DNA from 2 places in the Paenibacillus sp. FSL H8-0260 genome. Region 1 is predicted to be linked to the other one. Evidence: predicted binding sites of a transcription regulator. Region 1 holds the regulator's gene; the other holds the start of a gene.
What was found. Region 1 encodes Rex, which represses fermentation and respiration genes when NADH is low (regulators of the CRP and FNR family bind a similar motif). Its sites were predicted from a motif close to TTGTGAAATATTTCACAA; they were not measured.
Positions count from the first base shown of each region.

Region 1 (12,035 bases):
TCCAATATTTTACTGTTTTCCTTCATAAGCTCTTCAGTGGTAACCATTTCCAACTTGGCGATACCCAACGAAGTCAATCCGGATTTCATCATGGTTTCGACAATATTCAGGGCCTGATCAAAATCGCCACGCGAACCTGTGCTTCGTCCGCCATAATACATTTCTTCTGCAGCCGCTCCACCAAGTGCGATCATAATCTGATCTTCTAGATAATCTTTGGTGTACAAATACTGCTCTTGCTGAGGATTGTGACGTACATAACCAAGGGCTTGCCCCCGCGGAGTCAGCGTAACCTGACTAACACTTCCCGGACGAAGCAGTTCTGCCATAATGGCATGTCCCAATTCGTGGATTGCCACCCGTTTTTTCTCTTCGTGGTTAGTTTCTCTGTCCGTTTTTTCCCCCATCATAACCTTGTCAATCGCCATCGACAGATGCCGCTGCTCAACCTCTGTCAATTCCTCACGCATCATATAAATTGCTGCCTCATTCATAACACTTTCGAGCTGAGCACCGGAAAAACCATAGGCTTCTTCGGAAATTTTGTCGAGGTTCACATTGGCATGAAGCGGCTTATTTTTGGCATGTAATTCGAGAATCGATCTGCGGCCTTTTTTATCAGGCATGTCCACTTGAATATGACGGTCAAACCGGCCAGGACGCAGCAATGCTGAATCAAGCATTTCTTTACGGTTAGTGGCTGCTACCAGTAGAATGCGTGGTGTTTCGTTGTTATAGATCCCGTCCATCTCAGTCAACAGCTGATTCAAGGTCTGATCATATTCTCGTTGCTGTCCGCCTTCACGCTTACCGCCAATTACGTCAATTTCATCTATGAAAATAATAGCGCTTTGCTTGTTTTCCTTAAGGGCGCGGGTACGGGCATCCTTAAACAAATCGCGGATACGGCCGGCACCGACACCTACGTACATTTCTACAAACTCACTGCCTGATGCTGCAACAAATACAGAGTTCGTATAATGTGCTGCTGCTCTAGCCATAAGGGTCTTACCTGTTCCTGGAGGGCCTGTAAGCAGAATCCCTTTCAAAGGCCGAATCCCGAATTTGCTGATTTCCTCATGCCGGATCAAAAAATCCAACGCTTCACGAAGCTCCTGTTTTGCATTGTCTTGCCCGCCAATTTCTTCAAAAGTAAGCTTTGAAGGTCCATCCTTCTTGCGTTTCTTCCCGGCACCTGCATTTACCGCAAGTCCGCCTCTTAAATGAGCAATGATAAGTAAAGCCGTGAGCATCCCAGCAGCAATTACAATCGGGAATATATTAATGCCTAGAAAAGCCATGAAAATAAACAAGACAGGAACAAATCCGATTAGAATTTCTTTAAGGTATTTAGGCATTATTCCATACCCCCAATGTCGCAGGTTTTCGCGGCAAAATAATAAATTTGCTTTCTTTTCCATTACTCAAGCTTACATAGACATTATTGTCGTCAATTTCTGTTGAGGCTATCACATTTTTATATTGCGGATATTGCGCTTTGAGTCCATCAAGTTCTGTGGGTATAAGTGTATATTTACGGCTCTCCATGGCTTCAGCTACAGAGAACATCGCTTTATCCCAGTATTCATCCAGCAATTCACTGGAGTTCTGTTCTACATCAAGTTTTAGTGTACGTCCATCAATCATCGATTTTCCTTCTTGGGAGACGTACTGAACCAGCTCACGTAATTTCGTGCCTGGCTGGAGATCAAGTTTCAAAGTGACCTCATTGCGGTTAATACTGATATGAGAATTATTGACGCCCTCATATTGAGATACAATCTTCTGAAGTGGTTCCTGCATTGCAAACTGACGATACAAAAAGAAGCCACCAAACAATAGAGTAGCCGACAGTAGAGACGTTATCAGCACAGGTACAAGACGTAATTTCAAGAAACGTCCTCCTCTCAAAGATGACAAAATATAAAGCTCATTATAATAATTTATAGCTACTTGAGAGCTCATCAGAGAGACTGAAGTCTCTTATTGCTGTTCTAATTACAAGTAGTAGTATATCACAGGTGTATATACTAATTTCAAAATAAATGTGAATATATTTAAAATTTAATTTTTTAAATATTTCCATCAATACCAAATAAATTCCTCACTTTCGACAAAACCGGCCTTGATTTTTAATCAATCGGCCTATTTTCGTATGTGAATTTAAGAGAATATTCGATGATAACCACCCATTCAGTATATCACTTAGTATATCACTTTTGTACATCAAATAAATGTAAACAAGCGAACTTATTATAAGTTCGCTTGTTTACTATGACACCCTTAATTTCCTTATGTTCAGCTTAACTTTTAGGTAAACTGTAACCTTCGCCCATTCGGGACCCATCCGAAAAGCGATAAAATTGATAATAATACCGACCGCTCTGTTTATAAAAAAGCTGCCAAGCATACTCTCCGTTATATACTCCCGGCAGCAAGCGTTCAATCGTTATGTCCGGAAGATCAGCTTTGATAATGCCGCGTATTTGGGCTTCCGAGGTTCCTTTACTTAGTTCCTCAGCAAACACTGCGTCGTCGCCTTCAGCAAATTTTCCATCTACCGTAAAGCGGACCCAGACCATAAGAGCAGTCCCGGCTTCATTTTTCCCTGTTAATACCCAGTACACTGCATTTTCATCCCAAACCGATTTTTGTGCTTTGGTTACCTCTGTTAGACCCGCTCTGGTTTTGGCAACATCCTTAGCGATATCACGCTCGTTCCATTGATCTTTCATAATATAGGCATAGAACTGGATAAGTCCAAACCCCAGGAGCAGAATCAGAACTGACCCCAGGAGGATCCATTTTTTCCTTTTCTTCAAGGTACAGCTCCCTTTCTAGTAATATATCTTTTTTGATTATATAACACACCCGCGTGTTTATCCAAAATTTCATAATTTTCTAGGTTTCCCAGCCTTAAAAATACACAAAAGGCCGCAACTTTTGCTAAAAGCAAAAAGTCGCAGCCTATTATTTATTCGTTATTCTCCAGACTTAACGCTTCAATAAACCTTCGAAGGCTTCTTGCGCTTTACGCCGGATAGCTTCCTCATCCAGGGTTAAGCATTGTCCATGCTTGATGACCTGTTTACCATTCACCCACACATGCTCAACATCCTTAGCGCTAGCAGAGTAAACCGCATGAGACAACAGATCTGTGTGTGGCAGCAAATGCGGCTGATCGATATCAATAGCAATGAAATCTGCTTTCATCCCTACAGCAAGTCTGCCTACATTATTTAAAAAGATGGACTGCGCGCCATATTCTGTAGCCATACGCAGAGCCTCTGGAGCTGGAACAGCCGTTGGATCACCGCTGACACCCTTATGAATGAGAGCTGCAAGCCGCATCTCTTCAAACATATCCAAGTTATTGTTGCTTGCCGCGCCATCCGTGCCAAGAGACACCTTCACACCAGCTTTTAGAAGATCAGTAACCCGAGCCACTCCGCTAGCCAACTTCAAATTACTGCCCGGATTATGAGATACACCCACATTATGGCGAGCCAAGATCTCAATCTCTTCATCATTTAAATGAACACCATGTGCAACTATCGAGGGACGTGTGAACATGCCAAGCTTCTCTAAGTGAGCTACAGGACGCAACCCGTAATCCGCCACATTTTGTTCCACTTCACGTTTCGTTTCGGACATATGCGTATGCATCGGTAAATCCAGATCATGCGCTGCCTGCACGAACTTAACCAGGAAGTCCGGAGGGCAAGTATAAGGGGCGTGCGGCGAGATCATAGTAGTAATTCTGCCTTCAGCCTTTCCATGCCAGTTACGGGCAAAAGAAATCGCTTCCGCAAGCTTGTGATTCTGTACATCCTCTGGACATAACCCGATCACACCACGCATCAATACGGAACGGATACCTGATAACTCAGCTACCTCGGCTACTCGGTCCATATGATCATACATATCGAGGAAGGTCGTAGTTCCACCCTTCAGCATTTCCAATACAGATAAGGAGGTTCCCCAGTATACATCATCACCGGTGAACTTTTCCTCCATTGGCCACATCTTCTCCTGAAGCCACACTTGTAGCGCTAAATCATCTCCATATCCACGCAGCAAAGACATCGCCGCATGACCATGTGTGTTTACAAGTCCAGGCATGAACAGCAGACGGCTGCCATCAACCACTTGCACTCCAGCTTCCATCTGAGGCTCTTCTTTTCCTATGTAAGTGATTAAATCATCTTCAATAGTCATATATCCACTCAGAACCGGCTCATCCGTTCCCGGAGTCAGAAAATACCCGCCCTTAATTATCGTTTTATTGTTGTTCATGTTCGCTTTCTTCCTTTCCATCCCGCAAGTAATAAGCAAGACTTTGCAGATCAGTTGTAAAATCAGCTGCATGCACCCGGATATTCGGTGGTGTCTTCAGAATCACAGGGGCAAAGTTCAAAATCGCTTCAATCCCAGAAGAAATGAGAATATCTGCTACATTTTGAGCTTCTGAATCAGGTACGGTAATAATGGCAATGCGAATACCTTGCTCACGAATCGTGCTGCCTAGTTCATCCATCGGTTGCACAGTAAGGGAGTTGATCTTACGTCCAACCTTAGGAGCGTACGAATCAAATATAGCCGTGATTTTCATAGTATCTTTAAGATATGCATTGTAATTAGACAAGGCATGTCCGAGATTACCTGCTCCAACTAAAGCTACATTAAGCTGTTGATCCAGCTTCAGGATATGACGGATTTTCTCAATAAGATACGTTACATCATAGCCGATACCTTTTCTGCCGAAGTCACCAAAATATGCTAAATCCTTACGAATCTGTGCGGGATTAAGATCAAGCTTTTGTCCAAGTTCCTGAGAGGAAACTGTTAATATTTCGCGATTCTGGAGATCATTCAAAAAACGCAAGTACACAGGCAGTCTGCGAACAACGGCTTCTGATATTTTATCCGATTTCATATTTTTCCTCCTAAAAATAGTAATGTTCTTGTGAAAATCCATATTCAAACGTCTACCTCTCCTTATTAAGGACGGTACTGTAACACACCGCCCTTAAGGATAAGGAGGAGCTAAACTGAAGACGAGCGTTTTAAGAAGCGCCGCCATCCTCTAGCCATTCCGCTATGCGAGGGACCATTTGATCAGTAAGCATATGCTCCATTTTGGGACCAGGCAATGAATAAAGGAAATACTTCCCGTAATGAGATTCAATAACCCTTGTATCATAAACAATAACTATTCCGCGATCCTGCGCCGTGCGAACCAGTCTTCCGAATCCCTGCTTAAAACGAATAACCGCTTGAGGAACAGATAATTTCATGAACGGATTCTTCTTCTGGGCCTGTAATAACTCCGACTTCGCTTCCGCCAACGGGTGATTCGGCGGTTGAAACGGAAGTCTCACGATGGCCAGGCAAGTCAGTGCTTCACCTGGAATATCTACACCTTCCCAGAAGCTGCTCGTCCCCAGCAATACGGATGCTGCACTGTCCTGAAAGCGGCGGATCAGCTTGCTCCGGCTGCCACCTTCCACGCCTTGACCAAGCACCGTAATCTCTTGTGAGGCTAAAGCCTCTTTAAGCGGATCATATACCTGACGCAGCATTTTATAAGAAGTAAACAGAACCAGCATCCGCCCACGTGTTGTTTTAGCAGCTTCCGATAATGACTGTACGAGTGTATCGACAAATCGAGCATCGCCCACACTGCCCTTCACACTAGGAAAATCACGCGGTATAACTAACAGTGCCTGCTCGCGATACTTAAAGGGAGAAGGAAGAAGTGAGGTCATTAGACGTCCTTCTTCCGCAGCTTCGTTAAGTCCGAGATTATCAATCATAAATTGAAAAGATTTATCTACAGACAGCGTCGCCGAGGTAAGCACGATGCTTTTTTTCTTATCGAAGAACAACTCTTTAAGCTGGCTGCTAACATCCACAGGGACAGCATACATCTGCAGTGATTTGCTGCGGTAATTCCCATTTGCCTCCAGCCAATATACTACATTATCGTCATTCAGCCCCATAAAGAATCTTACTTGCTCACGGATGGAAGCCAAATCCTTAAATAAACCGCTAATATCAGTAACAAGACTGTCTGCTGAGGATTGGCTTTCCTGGTCGCGCATCTCGTTAAGCATTTTATCACCCTTACGGATGATGTCGCTTAACGTCAGATTCATAGTGTTCTCTAGTGCAACCAATTCATCCCAATCCTTCGGCTTACGGGCGGGAATCAAACGCATAACCAGTTGTCCCGCTTCCCCTGCCCCTGCATCACTGCGTTCCGGCAAAAGGCTGAACAGCTTGTCGCTGAGTGCATCCCAGGTTTCTTTGACGGTAAGCAGATCCGGGTAGATCCGATCGATGACTCCGCTCCATTCTGAAGCCTCTTCACTGCCTGACGACTGTAATATCTGGCGCAGAGCAGGAAGCTGTCCGTTTCGGCTATCTTTATACAGCCGCGATAATGTGTGTGCCACAGTGAAATGCTTCATATGCATGCCAAGATGTTTACCAGCCACATCTTCTAAATGATGTGCTTCATCAATGACAAGATGCTCGTAAGCCGGAAGCAGCTGGTGCCCAGCCTTAACATCTGCGAATAGCTTGGAGTGGTTCGTAATAACCACGTCAGCAATCCCAGCTTCATGCTTGGCCCTATGATAATAACATTTGCGGAACCAAGGACAAGAACGGCCCAGACAGGAATCGGTATCGCTTGCCACCGTCTCCCAGAAATCACCGCCCCGGCCGCTTAAATTCAGCTCTTCATCATCCCCTGATTCACTTTGAGTGAGCCATACAATCATCTGAGCGGCAGTAAGCGCATCTTCCCTTGGGCTTATAAAGTCCTTTTTATTAATTTTATGCTCAAACTTACGCAGACACAAATAATGCCCTCTTCCCTTAAAAATAGCAGCTTTAAACGGAAAAGGAACTACCTGCGTTAACAAAGGGATATCCCGCTCGCGCAATTGGTCCTGCAGATTAATGGTATGAGTGCTGACCATGACTTTTTCATTGGTGCGAACGCTTTGATAAATGGCAGGCAACAAATAACCGAGCGATTTACCGGTTCCTGTGCCCGCTTCGATCAGTAGGTGTTTGTCTTCGGCAAGTGCCGTCATCACCTCATTGATCATAATATCCTGAGCTTCCCGGCTTTCATACTGCGGTAATGTGTCTTTAAGTCGTTTGGTTACTTCGTCCATATAATCAGTAAAAGATAAATTCGCTAGCGGATTCTCAGCATGCTCATCTCTAGGTGGCGCTAACTCCGTCCAATCTCCTACTGCAAGCGCTAATTGACGATAGAAAGTCAGATCACCTTCGGGCTGTAGCGTCTCCGCTTCCCGCTCTCGCAGCAGACCATCAAAGTACCAGCCCAGATCACTATCCTCTTCGGTAAACAGCTCACAGAGTCTCTGGATCGTAAGCAGCGGCAGCTCGTAGAGCTCCTCAAGACATTTCAACAGCACTAAAGCAGTCGCAAGTGCATCACTATCTGCCTGATGCGGATGATCATGTGTCACTCCAAAATGAGCACTGACAGAGCTTAGTTGATAAGATGTGAGCGAAGGAAAGCAAATTTTCAGAAAATCAATCGTATCCAAAATCCGCCCTTGAAATGGCAAATAACCACAACGATCTAAAGCATTTTGTAAAAAATGGAAGTCGAAAGCGACATTATGCCCTACAAGCACAACATCATCCAAGAGCGGAACAAGCTCCATCATCATCTCATCCAGCTCAGGCGCATCCTTAACATCATCATCGGTAATCCCCGTCAGACCTGTTATAAAAGGAGGAATCGGCGTTCCGGGCTTGACATAGGAACCATATACCCGGGAGATGGACCGGTCTTCTTCTATAATTGCAAGGCCAACCTGGATAATTTCACCCACGGATTGGGTTCCTGTTGTTTCAAAATCAAGCACGGCAAATTTCATTATAATTCTATTCCCTTTCAATTGAGACTCTTAATCAGCATAACAGAAGTTGCGAAAAAAGGCGATGCACACCACTGGTTCAGGGGATGCATCGCTTGAATGGAAATTTCCAAAACCGTTATTCTTTTACAAAAGGGAAACCAGCTGATTTCCAAAATGCAGCTTCCCTCCACGACGGCGGCATACCTCTAAGTTAACGTTTGGTTCCGGAAGCGCAGGGTCATGCTGCAAAGCAAGATCAAACAATTCCTGCGCTTCATTGAAACGTTCCTGTGAGGCTCGTATGCACCCTAAAGCATTATAAACCATGGCTTTCAGCTTGGTTTCCCGTATCAAGCCCAGCATATGGTTCAGATGACTCCAAGCGGCCTCACCGTCACCTTCCTGCAGATAAGAGATGGCTAAATATAATCGAGCAGCCAAGCTATCCGGGTATTGCGCAATAACTTCTTTAAACTGATCAATACACTTTCCATACATCAGCAGCTTATAATACCCCTGACCTCTTACAAAGGAATCCATACACAGCTCTGGTGCTTCCTGTTCCGGCACTTCCTCTTCGACCACTGCTGTAAAATCCGCACTTTCGCGAAAGGAACTAAGCTTCTCAGCAAAAGCGAGCCATTCATCCATCACTTTGTCGCTCAGTCTATGCAGCATATTATAATTGCATAAAAGCTCGTTCCGGCGGGCACCCTCCGCTGTAGGGTAATCTGTTACGATCTCCTGAAGCACCTTGTTCATTTCAGCAAACAAATGTTGAAACATGGGCGATCCCCCCTTACTGAAGATGAAATCAGTTCAGCTTGCCTGACTTCATTTTCTGCGAGATCGGGGTCTTTCATCCCTGCCATTCATTACATGGCGTAAGTCCATACATTATGCGATTGTAGCATGCAATTCATGATCAGCCAGCTTCACTGGTTTGTTATTCTCATCCACGAATACCACCGTTGGCTTATGTGACTCCAGTTCTTCTGAGGACAACATCGCATAGGAAATGATAATTACTGTATCGCCCGGCTGAACAAGACGAGCTGCGGCACCATTAAGACAGATCACTCCGCTTCCACGCGGTCCAGGGATTACATAGGTTTCCAGTCGCGAACCATTGTTGTTATCCACAATTTGAACTTTTTCATTCTCAAGAATGTCCGCGGCTTCCATCAAGCTCTCATCAATGGTAATACTGCCCACATAGTTCAAATTCGCTTCCGTTACTGTTGCGCGGTGAATTTTGGATTTCATCATATGTCTAAACAAGTGCAGCAACCTCCTTTGGAATAAATACATTATTATCAATCAAGCGTGTTCTGCCAAACTTCACGGCGAGCGCTATAATAATTTCCCCATCCACTTCTGATAAAAGAGCTTCATCCTCTAATCCTTCAAGATCCGGGAATGTTAAGATCTCCGCGTAATCAATCAACGCTAAAGGGGAGCTGGAAATAACCGATGTCAACAATTCCCGCACTTCAGCAACGGTTGTTACTTTTCCTTCTTCAATGGACTGACGCGCTTCACGTAAGGAACGAGATAACACCAATGCCTGACTACGCTCCTCTGGAGACAAGAATACGTTACGTGAGCTGAGTGCAAGTCCATCCCCTTCACGAACGATCGGACAAGGAATAATTTCGACATTCATATTAAGATCGGACACCATTCGACGAAGCACAGCAACTTGTTGAGCATCCTTCAGCCCAAAGAAAGCATAATCCGGCTGTACGACATTGAAGAATTTATTAACTACTGTGGTTACACCATCAAAATGCCCAGGGCGGGAAGCCCCACAAAGCCGGGTAGTAAGCTCCGATACCGAGACCGTAGTCCGAGTAGGCTGCGGATACATTTCTTCCACACTGGGGATAAATACAATATCTACTCCCTCACGTTCAGCGAGTTCCAAATCACGACGCTCATCACGCGGATAGGAATCATAATCCTCGTTTGGCCCGAATTGCAAAGGATTCACAAAAATGCTCATTACCACTGTGTTGCTCATTTCTCCAGCCCGGCGAAGCAGACTGGCATGTCCGTCATGCAAGTATCCCATCGTAGGAACGAACCCAATCGGGGCGTGCCCGCCTTGTCTCATATACTCCAAAGCTTCGCGCAGCTGCTCCATGCTTCTGACGACTCTCATTTATTTCCCTTCCTTTCTTGCAGCGCCATATAAAGATTCCAAAACCGTTTCATCTGCATTAAAAACGTGACTTTCATCTGGGAAGGAACGTTCCTTTACTTCCTTCACATATTGGCTGATGCCCTCACGGATTACATTACCCACATCCGCATAGGTTTTGACAAAACGTTTCTCACGGTAAGGTGAGGCATACCGCAGCAAATCATGGAAAACCAATACCTGTCCATCACAGTAACGGCCTGCACCGATCCCAATGGTTGGGATGCTAAGCGCTTCAGAGATCGCTTGGGCTACTTCTTCCGTTACCAGCTCCAGAACGATTGCAAAAGCACCTGCGGCCTCAAGCGCCTTAGCTTCATCCATCAGGCGTTGCGCATCTTTGGCATCTTTGCCTTGAATCCGGTAGCCACCAATCATATTCACGGATTGCGGAGTAAGCCCGATATGTCCCAGTACAGGGACTCCCGCAGCTACCACCGTAGCTACAGTCTCACAAATCTCGAGTCCACCTTCCATTTTGACGGCATGAGCCCGCCCTTCCTGCATTAATCTGCGCACTCCCCGCAGAGTTTCATCTACACTTCCGTGATAAGTCATAAATGGCATATCCGCCACGATAAAGGTGCTTTGTGCTCCTCGGGTTACCGAGCGGGTATGGTACACCATATCTTCAATCGTTACCGGTAAAGTTGTATCGTATCCAAGGACTACATTCCCAAGAGAGTCACCAACCAAAATAAGGTCGATACCTGCTTCTTCTGCAAGAACTGCAGACGGATAATCATAAGCGGTCAGCATGCTCAGTGGCACACCTTCTGCTTTCATTTTTTTCATTTTTACAATATTTAGCGCTTGTTTGTTTGCCATTTCTCTTTTCGTCCTCCTTTTTTAAGTAACCTGCCCGTAAAAATCGCAACAAAAAAACCTTTTAGCAATCATTTGCTAAAAAGGTCCGAAGGGCAAAAAAGAGTCACTTGCGATCGTCCCTTCTGTCTCGGTCCTTACGGCTCAGAGCAGAATCCAACGTAACCGTCAAACGCAGTTATGAAGGTATTTCCAATAATAAAAATATAAAAAAGTTCTTCAGTTCAAGAGTACAGTTCGTTAAACGATACCGCCTCCGACCCATAGTATAACAAAAAAAGCTCGGAATTACACGAAAAAAATATGACAAGGGATGATACCCTTGTCATATAAAAAATATTATAAAAGTTCAATCTCACCTGAGCATACGTTAGAGATCTCTCCCAAGCTGTTTTTAAGCAGCAGACCACCTATTTCATCCAAACCTACTACCACACCTTCAGAACGCCCCTGAGGGCTATTCAGTGCGATCTGGCGACCCAAAGTCACTGACATAGACTCCCAGAGCTCTTTGATAGGTTTAAAACCTTGCTTCATGTACAAATTGTAATGCATCTCCAGCTCGTCCAAAACCGCTTTTACCAGCTCAGAACGGTCAACTGGAGCACCACCCCGCTCAATCCGAAGTGAAGTCGCGACCTCCTGCAGATGATCAGGATAATCTTCCTCTGTCATGTTCGCGGAAATGCCAATTCCAGCAATGCAATAATGAAGCTCCCCTTCTCTTAGAGAAGATTCCAGTAAAATCCCACAAATCTTACGACCGCCTGCGAGCAGATCATTCGGCCATTTGATGCCGGCATCTACACCTGTTACCCGTCGAATTGCCTTACAGACGGCAACCCCAGCCAGCAATGTCAGCTGCGGAGTCTCCGACAAGGGTAATTGGGGCCGTAACACAATACTCATCCAAATGCCCTTGCCACGGGGAGAAAACCACTTTCTTCCCATTCGGCCTCGGGCGCCCGTCTGTTCTTCCGCGATGACAGTTGTCCCTTCCGGCGCGCCGTTTTCCGCTAAAAACTTAGCTTCTTCTTGAGTGGACACCACAGATTCCAGCAACTGAATGACGCCTACCCAATTCGAAGCGGAGGTCT
Region 1 is NZ_CP150298.1:4,687,189-4,699,223, forward strand. It holds gene MHI51_RS20875 (AAA family ATPase) at 1-1,358, opposite strand, end outside; gene MHI51_RS20880 (hypothetical protein) at 1,351-1,893, opposite strand; gene MHI51_RS20885 (DUF5590 domain-containing protein) at 2,304-2,822, opposite strand; gene MHI51_RS20890 (amidohydrolase) at 2,995-4,296, opposite strand; gene MHI51_RS20895 (redox-sensing transcriptional repressor Rex) at 4,283-4,936, opposite strand; gene dinG (ATP-dependent DNA helicase DinG) at 5,067-7,928, opposite strand; gene MHI51_RS20905 (M48 family metallopeptidase) at 8,055-8,696, opposite strand; gene panD (aspartate 1-decarboxylase) at 8,808-9,191, opposite strand; gene panC (pantoate--beta-alanine ligase) at 9,184-10,074, opposite strand; gene panB (3-methyl-2-oxobutanoate hydroxymethyltransferase) at 10,075-10,941, opposite strand; gene MHI51_RS20925 (biotin--[acetyl-CoA-carboxylase] ligase) at 11,278-12,035, opposite strand, start outside.

Region 2 (12,035 bases), 2.1 Mb from region 1:
ACGATTTCGGGGATTGCCAAACGGTTTGAAATCACCCAAAAAGAGATTTATAGTAACAACCCTAACGTGAAAGAGCTGACGTTGAAGATTGGAGATACACTGAAGCTGAAGGTACCCCAACCAGATGTTACAGTAGTAACTGTGGAAAAAGTGACTGAGCAGATAGTGACTGAGCCGGAAGTGGTTGTGCGTTCGAGCGATCAGCTAGCGGCAGGCAAAAGCAAAGTGGTTCGTCCAGGACAAACTGGACTTAAAGAAATGGAGTATCGGGTAACAAAGGAAAATGGCACGGTTGTTCAAGAAGAATGGTTAGGCCAGACCGTTATAAAAGCCTCGCTGCCAGAAGTTGTTTATCGGGGAACGAAGGTTGTTGGTGAAGGAACAGGCATGTTCAGTTGGCCGGTAAGCGGGGCGACACTGACAAGTAGCTTCGGTGAGCGTTGGAGCCGTGCCCATAAGGGTATTGATATGGTATCTAGCAATCGGAATATAAAAGCTTCTGATGCCGGGACCGTAATCTTTGCAGGGGTGCAGAATGGATACGGGAATGTAGTTATTGTGGATCATCGCAACGGATACCAGACCTATTATGGTCATTTAAAAAGCATCTCGGTTTCTACAGGCCAACGCTTGGAGCAGGGTGGCAAGATTGGCGTAATGGGCAGCACCGGACGTTCGACGGGTACACATCTGCATTTTGAGATTCGGAAGAATGGCACTGCTGTAAATCCAATGAAGTATTTGCAATAATTCATACTTAATCCTTTAACTGCTCGATTTTAATCGGGCGGTTTTTATTTTTTTTAATCTACGAGTGACGGCAAAGCCGTTTCTTTTTGCTGGGCAGGGGGATTGCTTATTTCGTAGGATGTGACGGTTAGACAGGTATGTTAAAATAAAGGAATGATCATTAAGTAAGGATAGGAAGGTGAAGCTGGGACATGCAGATGGGAACGATTCTGGTAGTAGATGATGAACAGCCTATTGCTGATATATTGAAATTTAATTTAGAAAAAGAAGGCTACGAGGTTATTTGTGCTTTTGATGGCAACAGCGCAGTGGAGCTGGCATTGTCCAAAAGGCCCGATCTTATGCTGCTTGATCTTATGCTGCCCGGCAAAGATGGCATGGACGTCTGCCGCGAGGTGCGTTCTGCGCACTTGGACATTCCTATCATTATGCTTACAGCCAAGGACGGAGAGATTGATAAGGTACTTGGCCTGGAGCTTGGTGCTGATGACTATGTGACCAAACCTTTTAGTACACGTGAATTGCTGGCCCGAGTTAAAGCCCAGATGCGGAGACAGCATAAACCGTCACCACAGGGGATGGCGAGTGAACCAGCAGAGAATAAGCAGGGCATTTATCATTTTGATCTGTTTATAGATACAGATATGTATATGGTCTATAAGGGCGGGGAGCCGCTTGACTTGACCCATCGTGAATATGAGCTACTCTACTATATGATCAAACATGCCGGTAAGGTGATGACTCGGGAGCATTTGCTGCAGGCAGTGTGGGGATTTGAGTATTTCGGTGATGTGCGGACCGTTGACGTGACGATCCGTCGTCTAAGAGAGAAAATTGAGGAGAACCCCAGCAAGCCCGAATATATTTATACTCGGCGTGGACTTGGCTATTTGATGCATAGCCCTAAAAATGGAGGACTGTGATGAAGTGGCGGTCCTTTATCCGGACAATTCAGGCAAAACTTATTATTATTTACGTGTTGCTGATTCTGATAGCTATGCAGTTGATCGGGGTTTATTTTGTGAGCTCGATGAAGAACTCGTTAACAGATAATTTCACCAAGGACCTTAAAGCACGTGCTGAGATGTTGTCTATCCTGACTGCTGATAAATTTGGTAGTGAGGCTGGAACGGCTGATGAGGAAACGGCTGTGGAGAGTCTGCGCGGGATGGTCAATAATCTGTACATTAACGGGGCCGAGATTCAGGTACTGGATGCCAGCGGCAAAATCATCACCACTTCTGTTCCCTCGCAGAATGACTATGTCGGGCAGCGTAACACCCAGACAGTTGTGAATCGGGCCTTGCAGGGCATCAGTGATAACGAGGAATATATTATTGCGGATGATAATGTGCGGAAAAAGGTTGTGGCTAAGCCTGTGCTCTCGGGGGACAAGGTAGTGGGCGCAATCTATATTGCTGCTGACATGAAGGATCTATACGCCACGATGGGCCGGATCAATAGTGTATTTATCTCAGGTTTGCTGTTAGCTCTAGCGTTAACGGTTGTTTTATGCGTCATTCTGGCGCACACTATCACGCAGCCTATTAAGGAAATGACGAGGCATGCTACGGCGGTCGCTGAAGGCCGATTCAATCGTAAAATGCCCGTATTGGGCAATGATGAAATTGGACAACTCAGTCAGGCGTTCAATTATATGACCGGTAGATTGCGGGAAGCACTCTCGCAGAATGAAGAGGAGAAGGAGAAGCTTACCTCTATTCTGACGAACATGAGTGATGGTGTTGTGGCTACAGATGAGAACGGAGTAGTGATTCTGATGAATCGGCGGGCAGCGTTGATGCTCGGAAATGAAGGTCCGTTGCCGGAAGGCGCTCCTCTAGATAAACTGTTGGGCTTAGATTACGAACAAAGCGGATCCCTGGCTAAAGGCAATGCCCAATCTGCAATGCTTCATCTGACCCATATGGGTGGAGAAGATTCTAATATTGTAAGAGTGACGTTTACTCCGATTCATCGTCGTGAGGGTGGCATTGCCGGCACAATTGCTGTGCTGCAGGATGTCACCGAACAGGAGAATCTGGAGGAATCACGCCGGGAGTTCGTGGCGAACGTTTCGCATGAGCTAAGAACACCACTTACCACTATTAAAAGCTATGTTGAAGCACTGGATGATGGAGCACTTGAAGATCCGCAGCTGGCGGTTCGGTTTGTTGGGGTGATTCGCAACGAAACGGAACGGATGATTCGTCTGGTTACGGATTTACTGCATCTTTCCCGTCTGGATTCCAAGGAAGCTCTTCTTCGAATTCAGCAGACGGATATTACCGAGATGCTGGAGGATGTGGCGGATCGTTTTTCTTTTCAAATTCGGCAAAAGCGTATCGATATCAGTACAAGGGTCCGCAAAGATGTTACTACGGCGTGGCTTGATCGTGATCAAATCGACCAGGTCTTGGGGAATTTGGTCTCCAATGCGCTAAAATATACGCCAGAAGGCGGTACAATTGAATTGGAAGCGTTGAAGAATGAGGATGGAATGCTCTCCATTTCTGTACGTGATTCGGGGATAGGGATTCCGAAAAAAGATATCGAGCGGATCTTCGAACGATTTTATCGCGTGGATAAGGCACGTTCGCGGAACATGGGAGGCACTGGACTTGGCCTTTCCATTGCCCGGGAAATTGTGAAGGCACATGGAGGCTCCATTTCCCTGCAATCCGAGCTAAATGAAGGTTCAAAGGTAACCTTTACCCTGCCTTTGAACGAGCAAAGGGGGAGTGAGGCGTGAAGGAACGAATCAAATCATGCATTCTAGCCTTGCTCGTGCTCGGAAGCCTGGTTGAAAGCTATTATTTGATCTACCGCTTGCCTGGTGCTGATTCTGCGGTGCTTTCTGAGAACCTGTATGTGAAGACAGATAATATGGGTCCGGAAGAGAAGGTAGAGAACCTGTTATACCCTGACAAAATGATCATCCATATGGGGGAAGGCAAGCATACGCTTTTTTATCCGGACTCTACGTTCTATAGCTTGATCATGAATCGCTTAAAAGGTCGTGGCTTTGAAAGCTTTCAGCGGCACTCGGTACAGGATTATGATTGGGATAAGATCCGCAATGAGAATCCTGGGATTGAGCTTTCGTTCGGAGCGGGCATTCCGGTAACGTTATTGCAGCGGGTGATGCAGTTATCGCCAGATTCCCTTTTTGAAGGAGAAAGCATCGATCGCATTTGGATCTATAACATTAAGAACGATTCCAAGGCCCATGCTATTTTCTTCAGTACGAGAGGCGACATCATATACGAAGCGGCAAAAGCGGATTTAACGGTTCAGGATGTGCAGCAGCATGTTGATTTCGGTAAGAATTGGACGCCTTACAAGACCGTAAGCGGGGATTATTATGTGCCAGACAGTAAGATTTCTCTGGTTCAGGTAGACATGCCTTCCGGGATGTACACCATAGAGCAAATGCAGAGTAATCTTTTCTTCGATGTTGGAAGTACTAGATATATCCGGGAGAAAAACGGCTCGGAGATTTATACGGACAGCAAACGAAGCCTTCAGGTGGACCAGGGTAAGAACTGGATGAGCTATAGCGACCCTGCGGCTCTTCCAGCTGGAGAAAGTACCCCTGCCAAGGATGCTTTGGAAGCTGTAGAATTTGTGAACCAGCATGGCGGATGGAATGGGACTTACCGTTTGGAGGCTACAGAGGAAGGCAGACAGGAGAGAAAGGTCTCTTTTCAACAATATTATGGCTCCTACCCGTACGGCTCCTATCCGATAATGAGCCATTCATCATTACAGTATGGTGTAATAAATCTGGAACTGCAGCAGGGAACAGTATCCTCTTATGAACGTTCTCTAATCTATATAGATGAAAGTAAGGCCGTAAAAAAGGTAGTGGAGCTATCTGGAGGTGCGGATCTGGAGTATAGGTTGTCTCTGGTCAGTAAAACTTCGGCAGTGAAGGATTTAACGCCTGCTTATGTGCCTGAGGTGAAGGAAGATCATCTGGAGCTGATACCTGTCTGGAAAGTTACACTTAGTGATGGCAGCGTGCTTACTTTGAATTAATGGGCAAGTGGTTCATATAACAATTAGGAGGTTCGGGTATGGATTGGGGAAGAGCTAAAAATGTACTGATTTGCGCCTTTTTAGGTCTGAATCTGCTGCTATGTTACCAGCTGTGGGTCGATTTGCGCGATCAGGTTAGTGCTAATCTTGATTTTACTTCCCTGTCTGCTGAGACCCAAGCCGTAATGGAGCAGAAAGGGATTCGTGTATTGTGTCCCATTCCGGCTTCTACCCCGCAGCTTCCTAACATTACTTATCGTTATTCTGCTGAAGAACAGACTGAACCACCAATTAAATTAGATGTACCTATAGACAGCAAGCTGATCTATTCTTCCTTCTCAGAGCTTAGCAAGGCGCTTGAAGATAAGATTCCTGACATTTCCAATTATCGCTTTGATTCACAGGAAAGTGAGGTTGGGAAGTTCGTTCTTCATCCGCTGGTTCAAAATCAGTGGTCGTTGTTCCGTGTTAGGCTAGAGTTGATTAACAGTGATCAAAAAATCGTAGCTTACCGCTGGCCGAAGATTGAAATAGGGACAAGCAGCAGCGATAAAGAACAGAAGGTGCTTCCAGCATCGCAAGCACTTAGTAGTTTGATAGAGAAGTATTTCCCGGCAGATTCCGTAGTGAAGGAGATTGAGCTGGGATATTACGGTGAGCTGTTCAACTCGGAAAGTCAGGTAGCTTCGCCGATGTGGCGGTTTATGCTGGAGAACGGCAATGCCTATTATGTGGATGCTATTAGTGCGGACATCATCAGTCCTAAGACAACAGAGTAGAAGGAGTAAGGAAAATGGGGATTTCATTTACAGTACTGTCCAGTGGTTCTACCGGCAATGTAACGGTGGTACGAAACGGGGAGACAACACTTATGATTGACGCAGGTTTTAGTGCCAAGCGGATCGATGAGCTGTTGGCCATGCGTGAACTAACGGGTAATGATATAGACGGGATTCTAGTTACACACGAACATTCCGATCATATCAAGGGACTCGGGGCCATGGCCCGTAAATACGATCTTCCGATTTATGCGAACACCAATACCTGGGGAGCTATCGAGAAGGGAATTGGTAAAATACCGGAGTATAACCGTATGATCATGGAGTCTGGCCAGCACAAGGATTTCGGCAGTATGCGAGTAGAATCCTTTGCGATTTCTCATGATGCAGCGGAGCCAGTGGGTTACAATTTTTATGATGGAAAAGAGAAGTTATGTGTAGCTACAGACCTGGGCTATGTTAGTGATAAGGTAAGAGATGCAATTTCAGATGCAGATGTATTGGTGCTGGAGGCGAATCATGATATCGAATTGCTGAGAATGGGACGTTATCCGTGGAATACGAAACGGCGCATCCTAGGCGACATGGGTCACCTTTCCAATGAGGCAGCTGGAGCTGCGCTTAGCGAAATTCTTACAGGGCGGACTAAACGGACCTATTTGGCGCATTTAAGCCGGGATCACAATATGATGGATTTGGCAAAAATGTCAGTACGCGGCGCAATGGAGGATCGGGGCTGTTTTTTCAAAGATAGTGAGTTCAGACTGTGTGATACGTATTATGATCAACCTACGCCATGGGATAAGCTGAGCCAGTCATAAGCTGATCAAGTTCAGCGGTCTTGCGATCTAATTCTTGGCGGGAGATTAGACCTTTTTCAATCATCAATTCGATCATTGCGCTAAAGGCAAGGGTCATGTGGTAGTGTTCATCCTTTAAGTCACCAAGCTTACCGATAAACTCGACTAAATCCATACTTGTTGAAAAAGAACTCATAATTAATCCTCCTTTAATAGTGTGAATATATAGTGTAATTAGAACTGAAAACTGTAAAAAATTCGCAGGTGTTTTAGCTGAGGAAAATCCCGAATTGCAGGTTGCCTGTGATACAATTAAAAGCGTGATGAGCAATGCTAAAATTTTAGGGACACTTCTATTTTATTGTAGTCTTTTAAGTTGCAAAATATTCCTAATAGAGAAGATATATTAAAAGATTATCATAATCTAACGATTGACCGAAACTCTTGTGGGGTTAATGGATAAAGTGAAACTTTTTAGTGATATTTGGAGTCTAATGGTTACAGAGGTTTGGTTCGGACGTGGTTGCTATAGGTTCAGGTCTTACCAACAGTGAACGCTTGGCAATAGAAGGGGGAGATTTTCGGTGGGATTGTTTGATGATGATTTCTATTCAACTAAAGTTTCGCGGTCCAGAGGGGATGAAGCATCAAAGGGATCGTTTGCTAATCGTAGACATTCTGTACGCAGATCGCGTAAGGGTTTATCTACCTGGCAAATATCCGCCGTTTGCTCCTTAGTCAGCGCTGTGGTGGCAGTTTTGTTATTCAGTATGTTTACAGGCCAGATGAGTCATGAGACTGCTCAGAAGCCGGTTGTAGCAACTGGAAATGTTGCCCCAAGCAGTAGTGATCCATTTGACCGGATTATTCAAGCTGCTGCCACGGTTCGCCCTGCAGTAGTAAGTATTATCAATCATAAAGAAGATAATGAAGAATTAAACATTCTGGATGAGTCTGCACTAGGCTCAGGAGTGATCTATAAAAAGACAGGGAATAAAGCATTTATCATTACCAATAATCATGTCATCGAAGACTCCGGTAATCTCGAAGTGGTTACAGTGAACGGAGAGACTCGTAAGGCAACACTCGTTGGAACGGATAAAGTAAGCGACATTGCGGTACTCTCTATTGATGCCAAAGGAATCGATACCATCGCGCAGCTCGGTGATTCCTCTAAGCTTCGTCTAGGTGAAACGGTCATTGCTATCGGTAATCCGCTAGGACTTGGTGATACATTGACCTCGGGGATTGTTAGCTATACTGAACGGATGGTTCCCGTATCCCTTAATCAGGATGGAGTATATGACTGGGAACAAGAAGTGATACAGACCGATGCGGCGATTAATGAAGGAAACAGTGGCGGCGCATTAGTGGATCTGGATGGCAAGGTCATTGGAATTAACACAATGAAGATTTCAGATACGGGTGTAGAGGGTCTGGGTTTTGCAATTCCTGCGAATCATGTGATAGATATCGCTAATGAGCTGGCTGAAAAAGGACATATTGCCCGTTCGTACTTGGGTGTATATTCAGTTGATTTGAACAATCCGTACGTTCCACTAGCAGAAGATCAACGCAATGAATTGAACCTGCCGAACAGTGTTAAGGATGGAGTAGTTGTTCTAGAAGCCGTTGGCCCTGCGAAGGAAGCTGGACTGCAATTCAATGATGTCATTACCAAATTTAATGATCAATCAATCATATCTACCCTTTCTCTTCGCAAGTACTTATATAATCATACGAAGATCGGTGATGATCTGAAAATTACTTACTATCGAAACGGCGAGGCCAAACAGGCAACAGTTAAACTTCTTGAAAAACCACAGGAATAATATGCTGGAAGTCGGTATATAATGATATAGCAGTTACGACAAGTAGAGCGGACTACCCCTTCGATTCCGAGGGGGTACCTTCTTGAAAAAGCGGATAAAAGTAACGTTTTTGGAAAAGCTATTTTTCTAAAACCATGATAATTATGCCAAATAAAGGATCTATTTAGGGAATAAACACTAAGTGGCAGCCCTTACATTGGAAGGTAATACTTATTAGGGCAAAAACGGATATATTCGGATGCTTGCTTGCCTTTGCTAATCAGGTGTGGTAATATGATATCAATCATACATTTAGTCCCTAATTCTCGCATTGAAAAGGGCTGTCATATTTGGTAATACAACCTTTTTCAATGTGTGAATTTTTTCTTTGTTTGAAGATAAAAAGAACATATTAATTTAAATTTGTGGAGGTAACACACATGCAAACAGGTACAGTTAAATGGTTCAACGCAGAAAAAGGATTCGGATTTATCGAAGTTGAAGGCGGAAGCGACGTATTCGTTCACTTCAGCGCAATCACTGGCGACGGCTTCAAAACTTTGGACGAAGGCCAACGCGTTGAATTCAACGTTGTTCAAGGCAACCGTGGACCACAAGCCGAAAACGTTGTAAAACTGTAATAATAGAAGAAACCGTCCCAGCTTGTGAAAGTTGGGACGGTCTTTTTATATCTAGTTACTCACTATTGACTTACAGGATGGGAGGAACGGCAATGAACTACCGGAAGAAACCTTTGGAAGAAATACCGGAAGAAAATACCGCAATTTGGGCATGTACCAATGAGGGATGCAACGGATGGATGAGGGATAATTTCGCATTTGAACATGCGCCTTCTTGCCGTCTATGTGACTCTCCAATGGTTCGCAGCACGAAGATGCTACCCCAATTGCTTAATTCGAATGGCGATCTCAAATCGCTGAAGAAGGGTATTTCCATCTAACCAATACCTAAATGAGTCAAGCATTTAATAGAACGACGAACCACTCAAGACGGGTAAACCGTCTTATTTTTTTTGCTTTCTTTATGCTAAATTGTGATCTTTGTCACAAATCATTTGAATTTCACCGTTAAATGACTATCTTTATGTGACATTTATCACAAAAAGAAGTTTAAATTTTTGACAGAATATAATTAACGAAAAGGGGAGAAGGAAGGGACAAATATGGATACAGTAATGCTGTCGCGTGTACAATTTGCGTCGACGACAATATTCCACTATTTCTTTGTACCGGTATCAATCGGACTAGCGCTCTTGATTGCAATCATGGAGACAATGTACGTTAGAAAAGGTAATGAAGAGTACAAAAAAATGGCGCAGTTCTGGGGAAAGCTATTCCTCATCAATTTTGCAGTAGGGGTAGTTACAGGAATCTTGCAGGAATTTCAGTTCGGGATGAACTGGTCCGATTATTCACGTTTTGTTGGTGATGTATTCGGGGCTCCGCTTGCAGTTGAGGCATTGGCAGCCTTTTTTCTGGAGTCTACTTTTATTGGGATATGGATATTCGGCTGGGATAAGGTGTCCAAGCGAGTACATTTACTGTCCATCTGGCTGGTAGCATTCGGTACGATGTTATCTGCATTCTGGATTCTAGCGGCTAACTCTTTTATGCAGCATCCTGTGGGTTTTGAGATAAATAATGGACGTGCAGAAATGAATGATTTCTTCGCGCTTATTACGAACGGACAATTGCTGGTTGAATTCCCACATACAGTACTGGCTGCTTATGCAACAGGTGCTTTTCTTGTAACTGGTATTAGTGCTTATAAAATATTGAAGAAACAAGAGGTTTCTTTCTTTAAGAAGTCTTTTCAGATTGCAGCCATCGTAGGGATTATTTCTTCTATTGGTGTAGCTGTTGCTGGTCACGCCCAAGCGCAATATTTGGTTGAAACTCAACCAATGAAAATGGCAGCTTCCGAAGGACTGTGGGGTAAGAGTGGTGACCCGGCACCTTGGACCGTATGGGCAAACATTGATCCAAAGAATCAAATTAGTAGTGGAGAATTTCAAATTCCTTATATGCTGAGTTTCCTTTCATACAGTAAATTTTCCGGTGAAGTTAAAGGTATGCTTGAGCTGCAAGCGGAGTATGAGCAAACCTATGGCCCCGGTGACTATATTCCACCTGTACGTACGACATTCTGGAGTTTCCGGATCATGGTTCTAGCAGGAACGTTAATGATTGTATTGGGAATGTACGCTATGTACTTAATGTGGCGCAAAAAAATGGACCGTCCGAACACTTGGTTTATGCGGTTTATGTTATGGGGCTTGTTGCTTCCTCCGATTGCGAATACAGCCGGTTGGGTTATGACCGAATTCGGGCGTCAGCCATGGACGGTATTCGGACTGATGACAACGGAAGACAGTGTGTCGCCTAATATTACAAGTGGTCAAGTTCTGTTCTCCGTGATTTCTTTTACAACGATTTATTTAATTCTAGGATTAGTGTTGGTCGGATTGTTTATTAAAGTGATTAAAAAAGGTCCTTATGCGATGGATAACGATCACGGCGATTCGAATGATCCATATAACGAGGAGGGTTCCCATGATATCTCTTAATGAATTGTGGTTTGTGCTGATTGCAGTTCTGTTTATAGGGTTCTTCTTCCTGGAGGGTTTCGATTTCGGCGTAGGGATGGAAACACAAATTCTCGCTAAAAATGATACAGAGCGCCGTGTTCTGATTAACTCGATCGGACCCTTCTGGGATGGGAATGAGGTATGGCTTATCACAGCTGCGGGTGCAATGTTTGCGGCTTTCCCGGAGTGGTATGCAACGCTGTTTAGTGGATTCTATATTCCTTTTGTATTTGCCTTATTAGCTTTGATAGCGCGTGGTGTCGCTTTTGAATTCAGAGGTAAACGTGATTCATTGGCTTGGAAAAGAACTTGGGATGCTTGTATCTTTATCGGCAGCTTCCTTCCACCATTCCTCTTGGCAGTAGTATTTGCAAGCTTTATCAAAGGGTTGCCTATTGATGGGGATATGCAAATGTATGCAGGGTTCACAGATATCGTGAATGTGTACACTGTAGTAGCAGGGCTTACTGTTGTCCTTCTGTGCCTGGTGCATGGTCTTATGTTCACAACGCTGCGTACAGTGGGTGATCTACAGGTTCGCGCTCGCAAGTTGGCTCAAAAATTGCTAATCCCACTCGCAGCTTTATTTACTGCTTTTGTGATTATGACTTATAATATGACGGATATTTTCGAGCAACGTGGAACGATTCTTATGATTATTGTAGCCCTGGGAGTTATCGCCTTTGTACTGTCCGGTTACTTCATGACGAAGAAGAAGGATGGCTACGCTTTTGGAATGACAGGAGCGGTAATGGCGCTTTCGGTAACTTCTATCTTTGTAGGATTGTTCCCGCGTGTTATGATTAGTTCAATTGATCAAGCTTTTAATTTGACGATCACCAATGCGGCTTCGGGCCATTACTCTTTGAAGGTAATGACGATTGTGGCACTGACTATCCTTCCGTTCGTATTGGGATATCAAATTTGGAGTTACTTTGTCTTTCATAAACGGGTTCACGAGAAGGAGCATCTTGAATACTAATGGATAAAAACTTGCTTGGGTATAAAGGAGTTAAGCCAGTCTTTCTGATTGTAGGCTTCCTTACCCTGGTGCAAAGCTTGTCCATACTTCTGCTGGCTAAATCGCTGGCAGAAGTCATCTCTGCGCTATTTGCGGGAGAACCTCTGAAGGAACAATGGGGCACTGCGCTATTGTTCCTTCTTGCATTTCTTGTGCGCCATGCTTGTGCTATGCTGATGAGCCGTGTCTCTTACCGCTTCGCGGAAGCAACGGGCAGCACTATGC
Region 2 is NZ_CP150298.1:6,830,845-6,842,879, reverse strand. It holds gene MHI51_RS30385 (M23 family metallopeptidase) at 1-750, shown strand, start outside; gene yycF (response regulator YycF) at 942-1,673, shown strand; gene walK (cell wall metabolism sensor histidine kinase WalK) at 1,673-3,502, shown strand; gene MHI51_RS30370 (YycH family regulatory protein) at 3,499-4,791, shown strand; gene yycI (two-component system regulatory protein YycI) at 4,830-5,570, shown strand; gene MHI51_RS30360 (MBL fold metallo-hydrolase) at 5,585-6,391, shown strand; gene MHI51_RS30355 (hypothetical protein) at 6,360-6,566, opposite strand; gene MHI51_RS30350 (S1C family serine protease) at 6,955-8,202, shown strand; gene MHI51_RS30345 (cold-shock protein) at 8,622-8,822, shown strand; gene MHI51_RS30340 (cold-shock protein) at 8,915-9,142, shown strand; gene MHI51_RS30335 (cytochrome ubiquinol oxidase subunit I) at 9,365-10,768, shown strand; gene cydB (cytochrome d ubiquinol oxidase subunit II) at 10,755-11,771, shown strand; gene cydD (thiol reductant ABC exporter subunit CydD) at 11,771-12,035, shown strand, end outside.
Region 2: MHI51_RS30335 (cytochrome ubiquinol oxidase subunit I) is a predicted target of Rex. The motif match lies at 9,286-9,303, and genes of this name have one in related genera.